2 regions of the Mesorhizobium sp. M6A.T.Cr.TU.017.01.1.1 genome follow, and region 2 is predicted to be linked to the other one. Evidence: riboswitches for the same ligand, from Rfam matches in the RefSeq annotation. Region 2 holds a riboswitch; the other holds the start of a gene.
What was found. Region 2 has a riboswitch for cobalamin ahead of EOB36_RS30430 (ABC transporter ATP-binding protein). Riboswitches for the same ligand answer to the same signal wherever they lie in the genome.

Region 1 (7,154 bases), on a different contig from region 2:
CGACTATTTCCGCCAGTTCTTCGGCGACCAGGGGCTGCCCGGCCCCAGGACCCCGCCGCAGCAGCAGGCGCCTCGCGCAGAGGCGCTCGGCTCCGGCTTCATTGTCGCAGCTGACGGCACCATCGTCACCAACAATCACGTCATCGATGGCGCCACGTCGATCAAGGTGACGCTCGACGACGGCACCGAGCTTCCCGCCGAGCTGGTCGGCCGCGACGCCAAGAACGACCTCGCCGTCCTCAAGATCAAATCCGACAAGACTTTGCCGACCGTCAAATGGGGCGATTCCGACAAGCTCATGCCGGGCGACCAGGTGCTCGCTTTCGGCAATCCGTTCGGCCTCGGCACCACGGTTACATCAGGCATCGTCTCGGCGCGCGGCCGCGATCTGCACAGCGGGCCGTTTGACGACTTCATTCAGATCGACGCACCGATCAACCACGGCAATTCCGGCGGTCCGCTGATGGATGTGAGCGGCAACGTCGTCGGCATCAACACGGCAATCTTTTCGCCGAATGGCGGCAGCGTCGGCGTCGGCTTCGCCATCCCGTCGGACCAGGCGCAAAAGGTGGTCGCCAAGCTGATGAAGGGCGGCTCCATCCAATATGGCTATCTCGGCGTCCAGATTCAGCCGGTGACGCCCGACGTGGCGAGCGCCGTCGGCCTCGGTCAGCCCAGCGGTGCGCTGGTTTCCGAGGTCAGCGACGGCTCGCCGGCGGCAAAAGCCGGGATTGAGACCGGCGACGTCGTCACCAGCTTCGCCGGTCAGCAGATAAAGGATCCCAAGGACCTGTCGCGTGCCGTTGCCGATATCTCGCCCGGCGAGACGGAAACGCTGGGTGTCTGGCGTAAAGGGCAGAATGTGAAGATTTCCGTCGATGTCGGGCGCAATGGAGACGATGTGGAGACGGCATCGGCCGGCGGCGGACCAGAGACACCGTCCGCACAGCAAGGCCTTCGTGCTCCTGCGATCGGCCTCGGCCTGATGGACGTCACCCCGGATGTCCGACAGGCGATGAACCTGGCGCCCAACCAGCGCGGCGCGCTGGTCGAGAGCGTCAATCCTGACAAGGCGGCCTCGGCTTCCGGGATCCAGCCGGGCGACATCATCATCACCGTCAATCAGGCGCCGGTGAGGGACGCCAGGCAGGCGGACCAGGCGATCGCGCAGGCCGGAAAGGCTGGCAAGAAGTCCGTGCTCCTGCTCGTCGAACGGGGCGACGAGCAGATCTTCGTCGCCGTGCCCTTCGCCGCCGGCTGAAGCGCATTGGCGCGAGGTCGCGGCCAAGATTTCGGTTGCCCGTCAGAGCATCTTCGAGAAGACTAGCGCAGGTTGGCTTCAACCTGCATGGATTGTCTCGATGGTCACCCGCGGCTTCTCTTCAGGACGAAAGCCCCCGACGGATGCGGATGCGCGCATCCCGCCGGGGCAGTATCTCGAGCAAGGGTTCCCGGTGCTGTCGGCCGGGCCGACGCCGCGTGTGCGCACCGAGGAGTGGTCGTTCACGCTCAAGCACGGACCGCGGCCGATCAAGAAGTGGAATTGGACGGAGTTCAACGCGCTGCCTTTGACCAAGATGACGCGCGACATTCATTGCGTCACCGCATGGACCAAGTTCGACACGGCGTGGCAAGGCGTGCTGGTCGACGATATTCTGGCGGATGCCGGCATCGAGCCGCCGACCGGCTTCACGCTGGCGCTGTCCTTCGACGGCTACACCACCAATGTGCCGACGAAGGACCTCACCGCCGGCAAGGCGATGGTGGCGCTGCTTTACGAAGGCAAGCCGATCACGCCGGACCATGGCGGCCCGGCGCGGCTGCTGGTTCCGCATCTCTATTTCTGGAAGTCGGCCAAATGGCTGAACGGGCTGCAGTTCACCGAGCGCGACGAGCCGGGTTTCTGGGAACTGCGTGGCTATCATATCTATGGCGACCCGTGGCGCGAGCAGCGCTATACGGGCGATCCATGAGCGACGGGCCGGCGGCGCAGTCGCCCTGGCAGACGGTGACCATCACCCGCATCGAAAAGCGCACGCCGCGCGTCACCAGCTTTTTTCTCCGGCCGTCACGGCCCTTCGCCTATCGTGCCGGGCAGCATGTCGATGTCAGGCTGACGGCGCCGGATGGCTATCAGGCGCGCCGTTCCTACTCCATTGCCTCGGCGCCGGAAGCCGGCGAGACGATCGAGCTGGCGATCGAAAGGCTCGATGATGGCGAGGTCTCGCCGTTCTTCCACGAGGTCGCGGCAGTCGGCGACGAGGTCGAGCTGCGCGGCCCGCTCGGCGGACACTTTGTCTGGTCCGACAGTGACGGCGGCCCGCTTCTGCTGGTCGGCGGCGGGTCGGGCGTGGTGCCGCTGATGGCGATGATCCGCCATCGCGCCGCACGCAAATCGGCGGTGCCTGCCACGCTGGTGTTTTCCGCACGGATCTGGGACGAGGTGATCTTTCGCGACGAGCTGATCGACTTCCACGATCGCCGGGACGGCTTCGATCTGGTGTTGGCGCTGACCCGCGAGCCGGCCCGGCGCCCGGCGGACTATTCACGGCGGATCGATGCCGCGATGATAGAGCAGTCGATGGTGCGGCTGCCCGCGCCGCCAAGGTTCGCCTTTGTCTGCGGCTCGAATGCCTTCGTGTCGGCCGCCGCCCAGGCGCTGATCGATGCCGGCGTTCCGGCAAGCCTCATCCGCACCGAGCGCTACGGGGTCTAATGCATGTCGCGCAACAACCTAAAGCGCGTCGCATAAGGCCGGTCAAAACGCGACGCGCTTTAGGGCCGCCGGTCATGCCTCGATCTCGATCGCCGTCAGCGGCTTCGAACAGCAGGCAAGGATGAAGCCGTCGTCGATCTCGTGATCGAGGATGCCGCCATTGTGGCTCATCTCGACCGTGCCCGAGACCTTTTTCACCTTGCAGGTTCCGCACAGGCCGAACTCGCAGGCCGCCGGGATGCGCACGCCCGAAGCGCGCGCCGTCTGCAGCACGGTCTGGCCGGCAACGCAGTCGGCATCGACATCCGAAAGCGAAAAGCGGATTGGCGTTGCGGCTTCGGCAGGTATTTCGACCCCACCCTCTGCCGGCGAACCGAACGGGGCCGGTATTTCCTCCACCATCGGGGCCGCAAAGCTCTCCTGATGATAGTTGCCCATGTCGAAGCCGGTGGCCTCCAGCATCTGCCGCACCGCACGCATAAACGGGTCGGGGCCGCAGCAGAAGATTTCGCGCTCGCGGAAGTCTGGCGCCAGCAGCGGCAGCCGTATCGCGTCGATCCGGCCCATATGGCCGAACCAACCCTCGCGGCTGGACCGTTCCTCGATCATGAAGCCAAGCGTCAGACCCGGCATGCGGCTGCCGAGCAGTTCGAGCTCCTTGCGGAAGATGATCTCCTCGGGCTTTCGCGCGCAGTTGACGAAGCCGACATCGGTCCATGGCGCGCAGTCGTTCAGCCAGCGCAGCATCGACATCATCGGCGTCACGCCGGAGCCGGCCGAAATGAACAGATACTTGGCCGCGGGATGGCTGTGCAGCGAAAAGTCACCCGTCGGACCATAGGCCCTCACGTGAACGCCGGGCTTCAGATTGTCGAACATCCAGCGCGTGCCGAGACTGCCGGCTTGCGCCTTCACCGTCACCGCGATCGAGAACGGCCGCGACGGCGAGGAAGACAGCGTATAGGTCCGCATCAGCGGGCCGTCGGAGGTCGGCAGTTCCAGCGTCACGAATTGGCCCGGCTTATAGCGGAACCAGGTCTGGTTGTCGGAGCGGAAGGTGAAGGTCTTCACGTCAGGCGCCTCGTCGCTGACGCCGATCACCTCCAGCACCTGCAGCCGGTCGTTCCAGGGCGCCATTTCGTCGAGATGGCGGTAGAGCCCGAGGTCCGTCATTGCGTTCATCTCTTCACGTTTCTCTCAGGCGACGCTGCGCAATGCCGGCCGGCCGTCCTCGGCTAGGCGCGGCCCGATGAAGGAGGCGTACCATTCGACGAACTGGATGACGCCGCCCTCATGCAGTTCCGAATAAGGGCCGGGCTCATAGGCCGGCGACAGGATGCCGAAGGCGTTTTCCTCGACGATGCGGCGGTCCTGGTCGTTGGTCTCGGTCCATACATGGGTGAGTTCGGCAAGGTCGTAATCGACGCCTTCGACCGCGTCCTTATGGACGAGCCATTTGGTTGTCACGGCGGTTTCCGTGGCGCTGATCGGCAACACGCGGAAGGTGACCGCATGATCGCCGAGGATGTGGTTCCAGGTCGTCGGATAGTGATAGAGCAGCAGCGAGCCGACACGGTCGATCGAAACGCTGTCGGAAAGGTTCTTCTTCACGGCGCGTCTTCCCGTCATCGTATAGCTGACAGCGTCGCGCAGCAGCGGTGCGCGGGTGGCGCGGTATTGCCCGGCCGGATCGATGCGGAATTTGCTCGGCAGGCCCGCCGCCTCGCATTTCGCCCAGTGCGCCAGCATCTCAGGATCGCTGTCGGCGCCCTGCACGCCGGTCACGGTCGGCGCTTCCGGGAATGTCTTGCACAGTTCCGGATGATTGCCGGCGCAATGATAGCACTCGCGGTTGTTCTCCCAGACGAGCTTCCAATTGCCCTTCTCGACGATGGTCGATTCGAAGGCGACCTTTGCCTCGCGCAGCCGGTGCGGCAGCAGGTAAGGCTCGATCATGGCGCGCATCGGCGCGAAATCGGCGGGCTCCTTGGCCAGGCAGATGAAGATGTAGCCGCCGACACTTTCGCAAGCCACCGGCTTGAGGCCGAACTGGCGCTTGTCGAAGCCGTCCGCCATCTGGCGGGCGAACAAGAGCCGGCCGTCTAGCTCGTAGGTCCACTGGTGATAGGGGCAGACGAGCTTTGCCGCCGTGCCCTTGTCGGCGTTGCAGACGCGGCTGCCGCGATGCCGGCAGGAATTGTGAAAGGCATTGATCTTGCCTTGCTGGTCGCGGACCAGCACGACCGGATAGTCGCCGATCTGGGCGGTGATGTAGCTGCCCGGCTTCGGCAACTCGCAATCGTGGCCGATGAACAGCCAATCGCGATACCAGATCAGCTCCATGTCGAGCTTGAAGAAATCGGGATCGGTGTAGAAGGGCTGCTCGAGCGAATAGCCTTGCCTGCGGCCGTGCAAGAGCCTCAGCATGTCGTTGCGCGAATCCATGTCCTGTCCTCATAGCCGTCGCATCGGCCTGAAATCGGAATCGATTTCGGAAAGCACGATGCGCAATTCAAAGTCTTGGAGCGTACTTTATGCGTCCAGATGGACGCATGTCGCTCCAAAGACTGAACTGGTGGTGATTGAGGAAGGATCGCTTGCACGCCGGCGACAGGCCAGACATGCATCATCCACCTCTTGACCGCCCACCGCGATCAGTCGAGTCTAGACACCTCGGGCTGGTTTCCGGGCTCTGGAGTGTCCTTGCGGACAGTCGCGACACCTTCCCAGGCTTGTGGCCCAGTGGTCTCCCGTTGCGACTTGAACTCCACCACCGTTGCGGGGGCAGCGCCGGGATTTGACCGGCTTCCCAATTCTCCGCTTCGTCGTCACCAAGCGGCACCTGAGATGGCGTCATCTAATCATGACGGCCAGCTGACTGTCGGCATGAAAGCGACATCGTATCCATGCGGCGCGACACGGCCCGCGAAACGTGCAGGTTGGTAATTGCAGGGCTGAAACCCATTTTTTCGGCCACCATTGTCGGCCGCCGTGACATCGAATTCCGACCCGCGGCGGAGGCAAAGAAGGTTAACAGTTTCCAAAAGTGACTATTAGCCGCTTCTAAAATCGAACCGAACGGTTCGTTTCTGTTGACAATGCGTGCATGACGCTGTGAACGCAGGTCCGCCAATCCGTCAAATCGTCAAATGGCGACTTTGGCATAAGCCCTTGAAAATAAAAGATAAAGCAACGCCTGTAGAAGCGTCTGGTACAATTTCAAGGTGTAGATTCTTGGTCCACACGGAACAACTTCGTGATTGGAATCTGCGGGATGGCCTTCCCACATCGGGGCTGTCCGAACGACGCGAATTCCTTCCAAGACACGCCGCTAGCCGGACGGAAAACTAAGATACTGGAGTACCAAAAATGAAAAAGATTGCTCTTACTGCCGTCGCCGTTCTGGCCATCACCGGCAGCGCCTTTGCCGGCAGCGACCATTATGGGTCCAACGGCGCCAACCAGCCGACCGCTGCGGTCGACAGCTCGTACACGGCTTCCATTCAGAAGCCGGCTCACGCTGAAAAGCCCGCCGTCCAGGGCGCCGACCGCAACCTTTTCGGTAACAACTAACAGCTGATCCCAGACCATGATCCCGAAAAGTGGAAACCGGTTTTCGGAAAAGATCATGGTCAAACAAGAAGACAGAGCGGCGGCAGGTCCGCCGCTGGGGATCTTTAGAAATTCAGGAGTATTGGAAATGAAGAAGATTGTTCTTGCCACCGCCGCCATTCTGGCCATCTCCGGCAGCGCTTTTGCCGGTAGCGACAACTATGGATCGAACGGCGCCAACCAGCCGGCCGCTGCGGCCGACAACTCGTACACGGCTTCGGTTCAGAATTCCGCTTCGGCGCAGAATCCGGTTCCGGCCGACGAGAAACCCGTCCACGGCAGCGACCGTAACCTCTTCGGCAACAACTAACAGCCAGTTCCAACAGCAGCGGCGGCATTTGCCTGCCGCGCTGATGGGATACGAAAATCCAGGAGCACTGAAATGAAGAAGATCGTTCTTACCGCCGCCGCGCTTTTGCTTGCTGCCGGCAGCGCCTTTGCCAACAACGACAATGTTGGCGGGACCGACATCAACAAGCAGGCGACCGTCAACGTCGACAACACGCAGACGTCTTCGGTACGCAACACCGGCTCGCCGGTCTACAAGCTGCTCAATTCGTCGGGCGACGTAGAGAAGTCCGCCCCGCAGGGCAGCGACCGGAACCTGTTCGGCCGCTAGCGCATCGGTCCGAAAATCGGAATCGATTTTCGGAAAGCACGATGCGTAGGTTCAAAGTGTTAGAGCGTACTTTGTGCGTCCACTTGGACGCACGTCGCTCTAACAGCGACCTGAACGCGCAAGAGCGGCGGGCTTTGCCCGCCGCTCTTGTTTTTGGCTTCGCCAAACTGCTTATACCCGGCAGTCTTGCTGCCGTTCTCAGGCCGC
Region 2 (10,921 bases):
AAAATTTTACGTCTTTGGCAGCCATTTTTAGCTCCTGGCAGGGGCTTGAATTGAGCCCGAAGATTTAAGTGACGGTGAGGCCGATATTCAGCCGATGATGCCCATGATGTCGGATTCCTTCATGATCAGAAGGTCTTCGCCATTGAGCTTGACTTCGGTGCCCGACCACTTGCCGAACAGGATGCGGTCGCCGGCCTTGACGTCCAGCGGGACGAGCTTGCCGGCTTCGTCACGGGCGCCGGAACCAACGGCGATGATCTCGCCTTCCTGCGGCTTTTCCTTCGCCGTATCGGGGATGATGATCCCGCCGGCAGTCTTGGATTCGGATTCAACCCGGCGTACGACCACGCGGTCATGAAGCGGGCGGAACTTCGACTTTGCCATTTTTTATTCCTCGATGAGAATGGTGAGAACAGTTCCTCCGTCCGGCGGCGCCGGACCTGGTTAGCACTCACCAATGGCGAGTGCTAACGTGGCGGTGAGATAAGCCGGTGGCTTGCGAGAGTCAAGGCGCCGAGTGAGCCGATCGACGCCCGGCGACGAACTATTGGCGCCTCGGAGAACCAAGCACCAGAAGCGGGCATCGTTCCGCCAGCGGATAGGATCCGCTCGGCACGACGCGCACTTCGTCGAACCAGTCGTTCGCCTGGTCGACGAGCATGGCAAGCGTCGCGAAGCAATAAGTCGTTTGGGAACCCGCATAGACGTCGATGGTGCCGATGGAGGCCATGCTCCACCCCGTCCGCGCGGCAAGGGCGGCGCGGTCCGGGAATATCTCGTCAAAAGCGTCGCGGATCACCTGCACATTTATGGCGCGATCGGAATCGCTGGTCGTACTCGCCATAGCGATCCGCCATTTGAGCGCATGGAAATTCTCAATTCCGCCGGCCAAGGCTTGGGCCTTGATGTCCTGCAAATCCTCGAACGTCTCAGGGCCGGCGAAAACGCGGATCGCCGCGCGGCTGCCGGGCTTCAGCACTCTGGCAACCTCGCCCAGGAGGGCGCGGCGAGCGCGTGCGGAATCGACGACCGTCAGACAACCGTCGCCTATGACCGCGCCGACGCTGGCGCGGCCGAGCGGAAGGTCCAGCCAGTTCCCGGTCGTTGCCTTGCGGCAGGCGCTGTCGCCCGGCCATACGCCCGAAACCATGGCGGCGGATCCGTCGACGGCCAGCATCGTCTTGCCGAGGCCGGCCAGTTCCGGGGTAACGCCCAGCAGGAGAACATCGGCCTCGTCCAGATCAAGCTCGCGCTCGACAATGCCAACTGTCTCCGGAGTTGGCCGGAGCGGCGCCTCCAGGAGCATCCAGTGACGGTGATAACTGTCCCAATGATTGGTCATGTGTGCCCGTCGGACCTAAAAAGGCTGGCGTCAACTGCTCATAGCCGCTTAATGGAAGTGGGTATGGAAGCCAAGGGGGGTAGCCGTGGCGCGTATCGTCGTCATAACGCATGAGCACGATCAGTTCCTTGGCAAGCGCGATATCCTGCTGCGCAGGGGCAGTCCCTATTTGCTTTTCGACGTTCTGGGAGAATTGAAAAGGCGCGGCCATTCGGTCCGGATTCAGCAAGGTCTGTCGAAGACACACAGCGCCGACGTCGCGGTTCTGCATGTCGATGCGACGATAACGCCCGCAGACTATCTCGACTATGCACGGAGTTTCCCATTCTGCCTCAATGTCGGGACGGCCGACATATCCAAACGACGGATCAGCGGAGCGTTGGTGAACGAGGGAGACGCCTGGCCAGGCCCGGTCATCGTCAAAAGCAATCTCAACAATCAGGGCATTCCGGAGAGGTTCCTCAATCGGCGAGCGCGGCGCGCGAGGAAACCACCGCCTTTTCCGGACATGCCAGTCCTGCAGCCCTATGAGGTCTACGGATCTCTCGGCGATGTTCCGGATGGCGTCTTCGAACGCGACGATCTGGTCGTGGACAAGTTCATTCCGGAGAAAGAACCCGATGGTTTCGCGGCGCGGTTCTGGGTGTTTTGCGGAGAGAGCGAACGTTGCACCCGCTACGTCTCGCCAAACGCCCTGGTCAAGGCGTCCGAGACGATCCGTCGTGAGCCCGTGCCTGTTCCCCAGGAAATGCGCCAGCTGCGACGCGAACTCGGTTTTGACTACGGCAAGTTCGATTTCGTCATACATGAGGGCAGGGCGGTGCTGCTGGATGCCAACAAGACCCCCGGCCGCCCAAAAAACCTCGTGAAGATGTTCTCGGCCGGAGCCTCTCATCTCGCAAACGGCTTCGAGGATCTGATCCGGCGAGTCTGATGCCTGGATACTTGACTAAGTCAAATAAATGATTGATCGTGTGCGGGCAGGAGGATGCCATGACGATTCATCATCAACCCGGCAAGGAGCGGATCGATGCGGTGCGGGGCTTCAACCGCTTCTACACCCGCCAGATCGGCCTGCTCGACGAAGGCCTGCTGGAAAGCGCCTTCTCGCTGACCGAGGCTCGGGTGCTCTATGAGCTGGCGCATCGCGACGGGCTGACCGCCACCGATCTTGCGCGCGATCTCGGCCTCGACCCCGGCTATCTCAGCCGGTTGTTGAAAAAGTTCGAGGAGCGCGGCCTGGTGGAGCGCGCAGCGACTGAAGCCGATGCGCGGCGCTCGTCGATCGCGCTGACGCCGGCGGGAAGGACGGCCTTCGCGCCGCTGAACCAGGGTTCGCACGATCAGGTCGCGGCCTTGCTCGACCGGCTTTCCGCTCCGGAACAGGACAGGCTGGTCAAGGCGATGCAGACGGTGCAGCGGCTGCTGGGCGAATGTACGGAGCCCAAAATTCCCTACATGCTGCGGCCTTTGCAGGTCGGCGACATCGGCTGGATCATCCATCGCCAGGGCCTGCTCTACGCGCAGGAGTATGGCTGGGACGAAACCTATGAGGCGCTGGTCGCCGAAATCCTTGGCGCCTTCGTCAAATCCTTCGATCCGAAATGGGAGCGCAGCTGGATCGCCGAGCGGGACGGGGACGTCGTTGGCTCGGTCTTCGTCGTGCGCAATTCGGACGCGGTGGCGAAGCTGCGCCTGCTCTATGTCGAACCCTCGGCGCGCGGTCTCGGAATCGGCAAGCGACTGGTCGAGGAATGCATCGGCTTTGCCCGTGCGAAGGGATACAAGACGCTGACACTGTGGACCAACGACGTGCTCACCTCAGCGCGCCGCATCTACGAGGCATCAGGATTCAAGCTGGCCGACGAGGAGCGCCACCACGCCTTCGGCAAGGATCTGGTCGGCCAGAACTGGAACCTGGAGCTGTAACGTCTTTCCCTTCTCCCCTTGTGGGAGAAGGTGGATCGGCGCGCAGCGCCGAGGACGGTTGAGGGGTGCTGGACGGAACGCCATCGGCGCCAGGCTGGAGCACCCCTCATCCGTCGCCTTCGGCGACACCTTCTCCCACAAGGGGAGAAGGCAAAAACCGGGCGGAGCGCGCCTCGACAATGATCTCCAACACAAGCTGGAAGCATCATTTGTCTGAAGCAATTGCCCTTGGCTGGCCGCGCTTCACCCCTTCACCGGTATCCAGATTTCAAGCCCGCCATTGCCGCTGCGCGGATCGAATTCGGGGCCGTAGCGCTCGAATTCGGGCGCATCGGCGATCTCGTGCCCGGAGGCCGGCAGCCATTTGTTCCAGATCGTGTTGACCGTGCGGCGGATGGTCGAGATGTGGTCACGATGGGCGAACACGGCGTATTTCTGCGCCGGCACGCGCACGCGCGAAAACTCCCTCGGCAGGTCCGAAAAATCGGACACCTCGACGCCGGCGATGTAGTCGAAATTGCCGGCGTCGTCGCCGTTGACGCAGACGCCATAGGCGACGTCGCCGATCTCGCCTGGAATGTTGCCGATATAGGGGCCAAACCGCTGCCACAGCATCGGGATGCCGGCGCTGGTCTCGCAGCTGTAGCGTTCGCCGAGACCAGCGATGAGAAACGGCCGGCTGGTCTCAAAGCGCGGCGGCTCGAGATTGGTGAGGAAGGACTGGTCCATCAGGATCGGCTCCACGAGAGCGAGATTGTCGAGCGAGCCTTGCGCGCGCACCAGTTCCGGCGTGGTGCCGAATTGGTCGCGGAAGGCACGGGTGAAGGCCTCATGCGAAGCATAGCCGGTGTCGAGCGCGAGCGAGAGGATGTCGGGTGCGCCGGCGGCGAGCTTGCGCGCCGCTTCGGTCAGCCGGCGAGAACGCATGTAGCCCATCACCGAACGGCCGGTCGCCGCACCGAAAGCCCGCGTCACGTGAAAGCGCGACACCCCGCTGCTCTTGGCGACATCGTCGAGCGAGACGGATTCCGGCAGATGGCTTTCGACGAACCACAGCGCTTTCTCGGTCGGATTCATATGGCTCCTCGCAGTTGGCCCAGTCTTCGCATTTGGCCCAGTCTTCGCATTTGGCAAAGTCATGTTGCCGCTTCCTGGTGGAGGCAGTTTGATCGAAATTGCGCACTGCGCAAATCGACAGCGATGTGGTCGGCAACTCGAAGGCTACGGGCGAAAGAGCTTGACAGCAGCAAGCGGCGTCTTTTAAGAGTAACGTTATTACATAACTAGACTCATATGGCCCTCCTGATAAGACCTTTGCTCTCGCGGTTTTCCGTATCCCCGGAAATTTATTGCGCTGCGGTCGGCGGAAACCTAGGGTGGCTGACTGATGGTCCCCGAGTCGAAAGGCAAGGGGTGAAAAGGGAACACGGTGAGATCTTCGGATCGAGGCCGTGGCTGCCCCCGCAACTGTAAGCGGTTAGCAAAATCCGAAATGCCACTGGCCGGCAAGGCTGGGAAGGCAGGATGGCGCAAAGACCCGCGAGCCAGGAGACCTGCCATCAGCATGAGTTGACCGGACGGGGTGTGCCGGGAGGAGACGTGGGCATCGGTCTTGTCGGCCGGTCCGTCCAGCTTCCTTCCGTCGCCATTGAGAAAGTGACGGTAAGTTGGACGCCTCCCAGCCTCTTCTTGAAGCGCGTGAGCTGAGCGCGACGGCGAATGGCCAATGCCTGGTCAGCGCGGTCAGCCTTTCGGTGGCGGCGGGCGATCGCCTCGCAATCATCGGTCCCAACGGCGCCGGCAAGACGACGCTGTTGCGCATGCTATGTGGCACCCTGCGGCCAAGCGCGGGAGATGTGAGATTTTCCGGACGCCGGCTGGAGACGTTTTCGGCCGCCGAGCGGGCGCTGCACATGGCTGTCGTCGGCCAGACCGATCAGCCTGATCCGCGGCTTGCCGTGATCGACTACGTCGAGCTTGGCCGCGTCCCGCATGCCGGCTTGCGACGGAGGAGCGAGCAACGCGACATCGCCGTCGAAGCGCTTCGCAGAACCGGTCTGCTGCCGCTGCTCGGCCGCACGATCGGCTCGCTGTCCGGTGGTGAGCGGCAACGCGCCCAGCTGGCACGCGCCGTTGCCCAGGAGCCAAAAATCCTGTTCCTCGATGAACCGACCAATCATCTCGATCCGCGCGCCCGCAGCGAGCTTCTCGAACTCGTGTCGCAGTTTGGCATGACCGTCGTGGCGGTGCTTCATGATCTGTCGCTGGTCACGCCATTTGCCACCAGGGTCGCGGTGATGAACGAGGCCCGCCTGCAGGCGTTTGCCGGTCCGCGCGAGGCGCTGACCAAGCAGTTGATCCGCCAGATTTTCGGCGTCGACGTGCTTCGGCTGCGCCATCCCACCGAAGACCGCGAACTCACGGTATTCGACGTTCCGAACCGTGCCTCTTCACATTCCGATTTGACCAAGGAGCAATATTCGTGAAACGCCTCGCATTGTCTTTCGCCTCCCTCCTGTTTGCCCAGACCGCCTTCGCTTTCCCGGTGACCGCCTTTGCTTTCCCGGTAACAGTTGACAGCTGCGGCACGCCGCTGACGTTCGACACCGCGCCGAAGCGCGCCGTCATCCAGGATCTGAACATGGCCGAGATGGCCTTCGCGCTGGGGCTGCAACCGTCGATCGTCGGCCTGACCGGCATCACCGGATGGTACAAGGTCGGTCCGGAATTCAAGGCCGAGCAGGGCTCGATCCCGGAACTCGCGCCGAAATATCCGACACTTGAAAACCTCGTCGCGGTCGAGCCCGATTTCTTCTTCGCCGGCTGGTATTACGGCATGAAGCCGGGCGGCGAGGTGACGCCCGATACGCTGGCGCCGCACGGCATCAAGACGCTGGTGCTGACGGAAAGCTGCGTCCATCTCGACAACAACCGCCCCGCCGCCTCGATGGACCTGCTCTACGACGACATCGAAAAGCTGGGCAGGATTTTCGACAAGGAAGCCGAGGCGAAAAAACTTGTTTCGGACTGGAAAGCGCAACTCGCCGATATCACGGCGAAGGTTGGCGACCACAAGGGAACGCGCGTATTTCTTTACGACTCCGGCGAAGACAAACCCTTCACATCAGGCAAGTTCGCGATCCCCAGCGCCATGATCGCCGCTGCCGGCGGTGACAACATCATGGCCGACATGCAGACGAGCTGGGGCAATACGGATTGGGAAACGGTCGCCTCCCGCAATCCGCAGTTCCTGATCCTGCTCGATTACCAGGACGGTGGCGGCTACAGGAAACTGCTCGATTTCCTCAAAGTTCATCCGGCGATGAAGGAAACCGACGCGGTCAGGAATGAGCGCTTCGTCGCGCTGCGCTATGCCGAGCTGACGCCCGGGCCAGCCAACATCGAGGCGATCGGCAAGATCGCCAGGGCGATGCACCCGGAAGCTTTCTGAGCTTGCGCCGCAGGGCGTTCGAATTGGCAATGATAGCAGGAGCAGTGGCGATTGCCACTCTTGCACTGCTGTCGATCGCCTATGGATCGACGGTCATAGCGTTGAGCGACGTGGTTGCCGCGCTCGGACATGCGGCCGGACTGGACGGAGACATCGTGCCCGGTCCGGTCGGCAAAATCGTTGTCGATCTCAGGCTGCCGCGCACGATCATGGCCATCTGTGTCGGCGCCGGGCTGGGCGTCATCGGCGCGCTGCTGCAGACGGTAACGCGCAACGACCTCGCCGATCCGTTCCTGTTCGGCCTGTCGTCCGGTGCCGCGGCCGGCGCGGTTTCCGTTATCACCATTTTTGGCGACCATTTCGGCATCTGGACGTTGCCGGTCGCTGCCTTCACCGGCGGCATTTTGGCCGCCGGCATCGTGCTGTTGCTGGTTTCGCGGGTGAGGGGGCAAGGCCCCGAACGGCTGATATTGGCCGGGCTTGCCGTATCGTTCATGTTCACCGCCTTGACCAACTATCTCGTCTTTGCCGGTGACCAGCGCGCCGCCCACTCGGTGCTGTTCTGGACGATGGGCGGGCTCGGGCTGGCGCGGTGGGACAATGTCGGACTGTCTGCTCTGGGCGCAGGCACCATCCTTGTGTTCGGACTTTGGAACCACCGTCGGCTCGACGCTTTCCTGGCCGGCGAAAACGCCGCCGAAAGCCTCGGCGTGCCGGTTGCGCGGATGCGCAGGACGACATTTCTCGTCGCTGCTTTCTCGACGGCGATCCTCGTCTCGGTGGCAGGCGTCATAGGTTTCGTCGGTCTGATGATCCCGCATCTGTCCCGGCCCCTGGCCGGCCCGTTGCACCTGCGCCTGATTGCAAGCTGCGCCCTCTTTGGAGCGGTGCTGTTGCTGGCAAGCGACCTTCTCGCCCGCACGCTGCTGCCGCCGCAGGAACTGCCGATCGGCATCATCACCAGCTCGGTCGGCGCTTTTTTCGTGGTCACGATGCTCATTCGCAATCGTTCCTGATGTGACTGCCATCCACACTTGCCGGCTTCTGGCATAATGCCGCATCTTGAATAGTAAGCACGCTTATAATATATGCCGCTCATGGTTTCCGACGGCATCGATAGATTGGGCTTTTTGATCCACGACGTGCAGCGCCTGATGCGCAAGCGCTTCGAGGCGAAGGCCAGCGGGCTCGGCCTTTCCTCGGCGCAATGGCGGCTTATGGTCCGCGTCGCCAAGGAAGAAGGCATCACGCAAGCGCGGCTCGCCGAGCTTCTCGAGATCGAGCCGATCAGCGTGTCGCGCCTGGTCGACCGCATGGAGGAGAGCGGCTGGATCGAGCGCCGTTCCGACGCCACCGACCGCCGCGTCCGCATGATCTTCCCGACCGCCAAAGCGAGCGAGGCCTACGCAGAGATCAAGAGCCTTGCTGGCGAAGTCTATGAGGAATCGCTTACCGGCGTGTCGCTCGAAGATCGCCGCATCCTGATCAAGGGTCTGGAGGCAATGGCCAAGAACCTGGCGGACGGCGAGACGGCGTCCGGCGAAAAAGTCAAAGGTGCAGAAGGCGCAGCAGCATGAACGCGGTAGCCAAGGTAGATGAGAATGCAACCAAGCTGGAGGTGGAAGCTCCGGCGCAGCCGGCGGCAGCTCCGGTGGCGGTCGCTCCGCAGCTAGCACCGGCGCCGGTGGTGCCGAAGAAGAAGCGCCGTGTCGGCCGCTTCCTATTGATGTTTGCGCTCCCCGTGGCACTGATCGCCGGCGGCAGCTACGTCTGGGTGACCGGCGGCCGCTACCAGGAAACCGAAAACGCCAATCTGCAGCAGGCCAAGGTCTCGATAGCCGCCGATACGGCGGGTCGCATCGTTCAGGTCGATATTTTCGACAACCAGTCCGTCAAGCAGGGCGACGTGCTGTTCGCCATCGATCCCGAGCCCTACCGGATCGCATTGGCCCAGGCCGACGCGGCGGTGGCCGGCGCGCGCCTCAATGTCGAGCAGCTGCGTGCGGCCTACAGCCAGGCGCTGGCGCAGGAGAAGTCCGATGCCAGCCAGGTCGACTACGCGCAGTCGCAATACGACCGAGCCGCCGACCTTGCCCGCAAGGGCATCAATGCCAAGTCCTCGCTCGACGAGGCCAGGAACGATCTCGACAAAGCCAAGCAGCAACTGGCCGTGGCCGAGCAGGGCATCCTCAGCGCCAAGGCGGGCCTTGGCGGCAATCCCGATATCGAGACCGATAAGCATCCGACCGTGATGGCGGCGCTCGCCGCGCGCGACAAGGCTGCCTACGATTTGGCGCAGACCACTGTCAGGGCGCCGGCTGACGGCATCGTCAGCCAGGCTGCCTCGTTCAAGGTCGGCCAGTATGTCGGCTCTGGCACGCCGCTGTTTTCGCTGGTCGAGACCGGCGACACCTGGATCGATGCCAATTTCAAGGAAACGCAGCTCACCCACATGAAGCCGGGCCAGAAGGCCGAAATCGTGGTCGACACCTATCCGGGCAAGACGTTCGAGGCCACCGTCAAGGCGATCGGCGCCGGCACGGGAGCCGAGTTCTCGCTGTTGCCCGCCCAGAACGCCACCGGCAATTGGGTCAAAGTCACCCAGCGCATTCCGGTGCGCCTGGAACTGGCCGATGCCGACGCCAAGATGGCGCTGCGCACCGGCATGAGCGCGACCGTCACGGTGGACACCGGCGTTTCCCGCGGGCTTCCCAGCATCTTCGGCCACGCCACGGCGAGTGAGGCACAATAGACCGCCTCGTTCCATTGGACGATGAGGTCTGAGACGCAACAAGTAGAATGCAGGCCGCGCACGGAGAGGAACGCAGCTGACAGGATTGGTCCGACGGGAGATGCACCAGGGGTTAGGGTTTGGATCGGGCTGCGTTGCGGCCTGAGCGAAGCCTGAACAACGCGACGCAGACCCGTTTCGGTCCTCAGGTTTCCGGGCGGCAGGCGCCGTTTTATCGAGACGCTCGGTCGATGTAACCCCCACATCGATAGTCGCGTCCCACCGCGATGAGGGTCTCTCCATACGGAAGGCCGCGCCGCCCGGAAACCTCGCGCATCGGCCCGAAAATCGGAATCGATTTCGGAAGCACGATGCGCTGACTCAAAGTACTAGAGCGTACTTTGTGCGTCCAAATGGACGCACGTCGCTCTAGTGTACATTTTTTTGTTACCTGCCGGAAGTTCCACATCATGAGCACGCCAGAACCCTTTCGCGAAGTGCCGCACCGCGGCCTGATCACCGTTGCGCTCATGCTGGCGACGATCATGCAGGCGCTCGACACCACGATCGCCAACGTCGCGCTGCCGACCATGACCGGCGATCTTGGCGCGTCCCCCGACAACATCAACTGGGTGCTGACCTCCTACATCGTTGCCGCGGCAATCATGACGCCGGTGACCGGCTGGCTGGCCGACCGCTTTGGCCGCAAGGAGCTGTTCCTGACGTCGGTGGTCGGCTTCACCATATTCTCCATGCTGTGCGGCATCGCCTGGAGCCTGGAGACCATGGTGCTCTTCCGGTTGATGCAGGGCGTGTTCGGCGCGGCAATCGTGCCGCTGTCACAGACCTTCCTGCTCGACATCAACCCGAAGGAGCGCCACGGCCAGGCCATGGCCATCTGGGGCGCCGGCATCATGCTGGGGCCGATCCTGGGCCCGACGCTCGGTGGCTGGCTGACCGAGAATTTCAACTGGCGCTGGGTGTTCTTCATCAACCTGCCGGTCGGCATCATCGCCTTCCTCGGCATGGCCGCCTACTTGCCGGCCGTTGCAAGGCGGATACGCAGCTTCGATTTCTTCGGCTTCGCCATGCTCTCGCTCGGCGTCGGCGCGCTGCAGCTGATGCTGGATCGCGGCGGCGAGGTCGACTGGTTTTCCTCGGTCGAGATCTGGATCGAGCTCGGTCTTTCGCTGACCGGCTTCTGGGTGTTCATCATTCACACGGTGACGGCGGAGCACCCCTTCATCGACCCGAAGATATTCCTCGACCGCAATTTCGTGACCGGGCTGGCATTCATCTTCGTCATGGGCGTGCTCATCCTTGCGAGCATGTCGCTGCTGCCGCCAATGCTGGCGACCATCTTCGGCTATCCGACCATGACCATCGGTGTCGTCATAGGTCCCCGCGGCATCGGCACGATGGTTGCGATGCTCCTGGTCGGCCGCATCATGCACAGGATCGATGCCAG

Region 1: another riboswitch for cobalamin. It lies ahead of EOB36_RS32040 (aromatic ring-hydroxylating dioxygenase subunit alpha); the one in region 2 lies ahead of EOB36_RS30430 (ABC transporter ATP-binding protein).

What each region holds. Positions count from the first base shown of each region.
Region 1 is NZ_RZTA01000180.1:572-7,725, reverse strand. It holds partial or broken gene EOB36_RS32060 (DegQ family serine endoprotease) at 1-1,261, shown strand, start outside; gene EOB36_RS32055 (molybdopterin-dependent oxidoreductase) at 1,362-1,973, shown strand; gene EOB36_RS32050 (FAD-binding oxidoreductase) at 1,970-2,716, shown strand; gene EOB36_RS32045 (hybrid-cluster NAD(P)-dependent oxidoreductase) at 2,789-3,889, opposite strand; gene EOB36_RS32040 (aromatic ring-hydroxylating dioxygenase subunit alpha) at 3,914-5,161, opposite strand; cobalamin riboswitch at 5,375-5,577, opposite strand; gene EOB36_RS32035 (DUF680 domain-containing protein) at 6,086-6,289, shown strand; gene EOB36_RS32030 (DUF680 domain-containing protein) at 6,417-6,638, shown strand; gene EOB36_RS32025 (DUF680 domain-containing protein) at 6,711-6,947, shown strand; partial or broken gene EOB36_RS32020 (TOBE domain-containing protein) at 7,146-7,154, opposite strand, start outside.
Region 2 is NZ_RZTA01000151.1:1,114-12,034, forward strand. It holds partial or broken gene groL (chaperonin GroEL) at 1-25, opposite strand, end outside; gene groES (co-chaperone GroES) at 88-384, opposite strand; gene EOB36_RS30410 (methyltransferase domain-containing protein) at 545-1,342, opposite strand; gene EOB36_RS30415 (hypothetical protein) at 1,428-2,276, shown strand; gene EOB36_RS30420 (helix-turn-helix domain-containing GNAT family N-acetyltransferase) at 2,336-3,271, shown strand; gene EOB36_RS30425 (AraC family transcriptional regulator) at 3,515-4,348, opposite strand; cobalamin riboswitch at 4,643-4,847, shown strand; gene EOB36_RS30430 (ABC transporter ATP-binding protein) at 4,939-5,757, shown strand; gene EOB36_RS30435 (ABC transporter substrate-binding protein) at 5,787-6,722, shown strand; gene EOB36_RS30440 (iron ABC transporter permease) at 6,752-7,738, shown strand; gene EOB36_RS30445 (MarR family transcriptional regulator) at 7,820-8,299, shown strand; gene EOB36_RS30450 (HlyD family secretion protein) at 8,296-9,474, shown strand; partial or broken gene EOB36_RS30455 (DHA2 family efflux MFS transporter permease subunit) at 9,924-10,921, shown strand, end outside.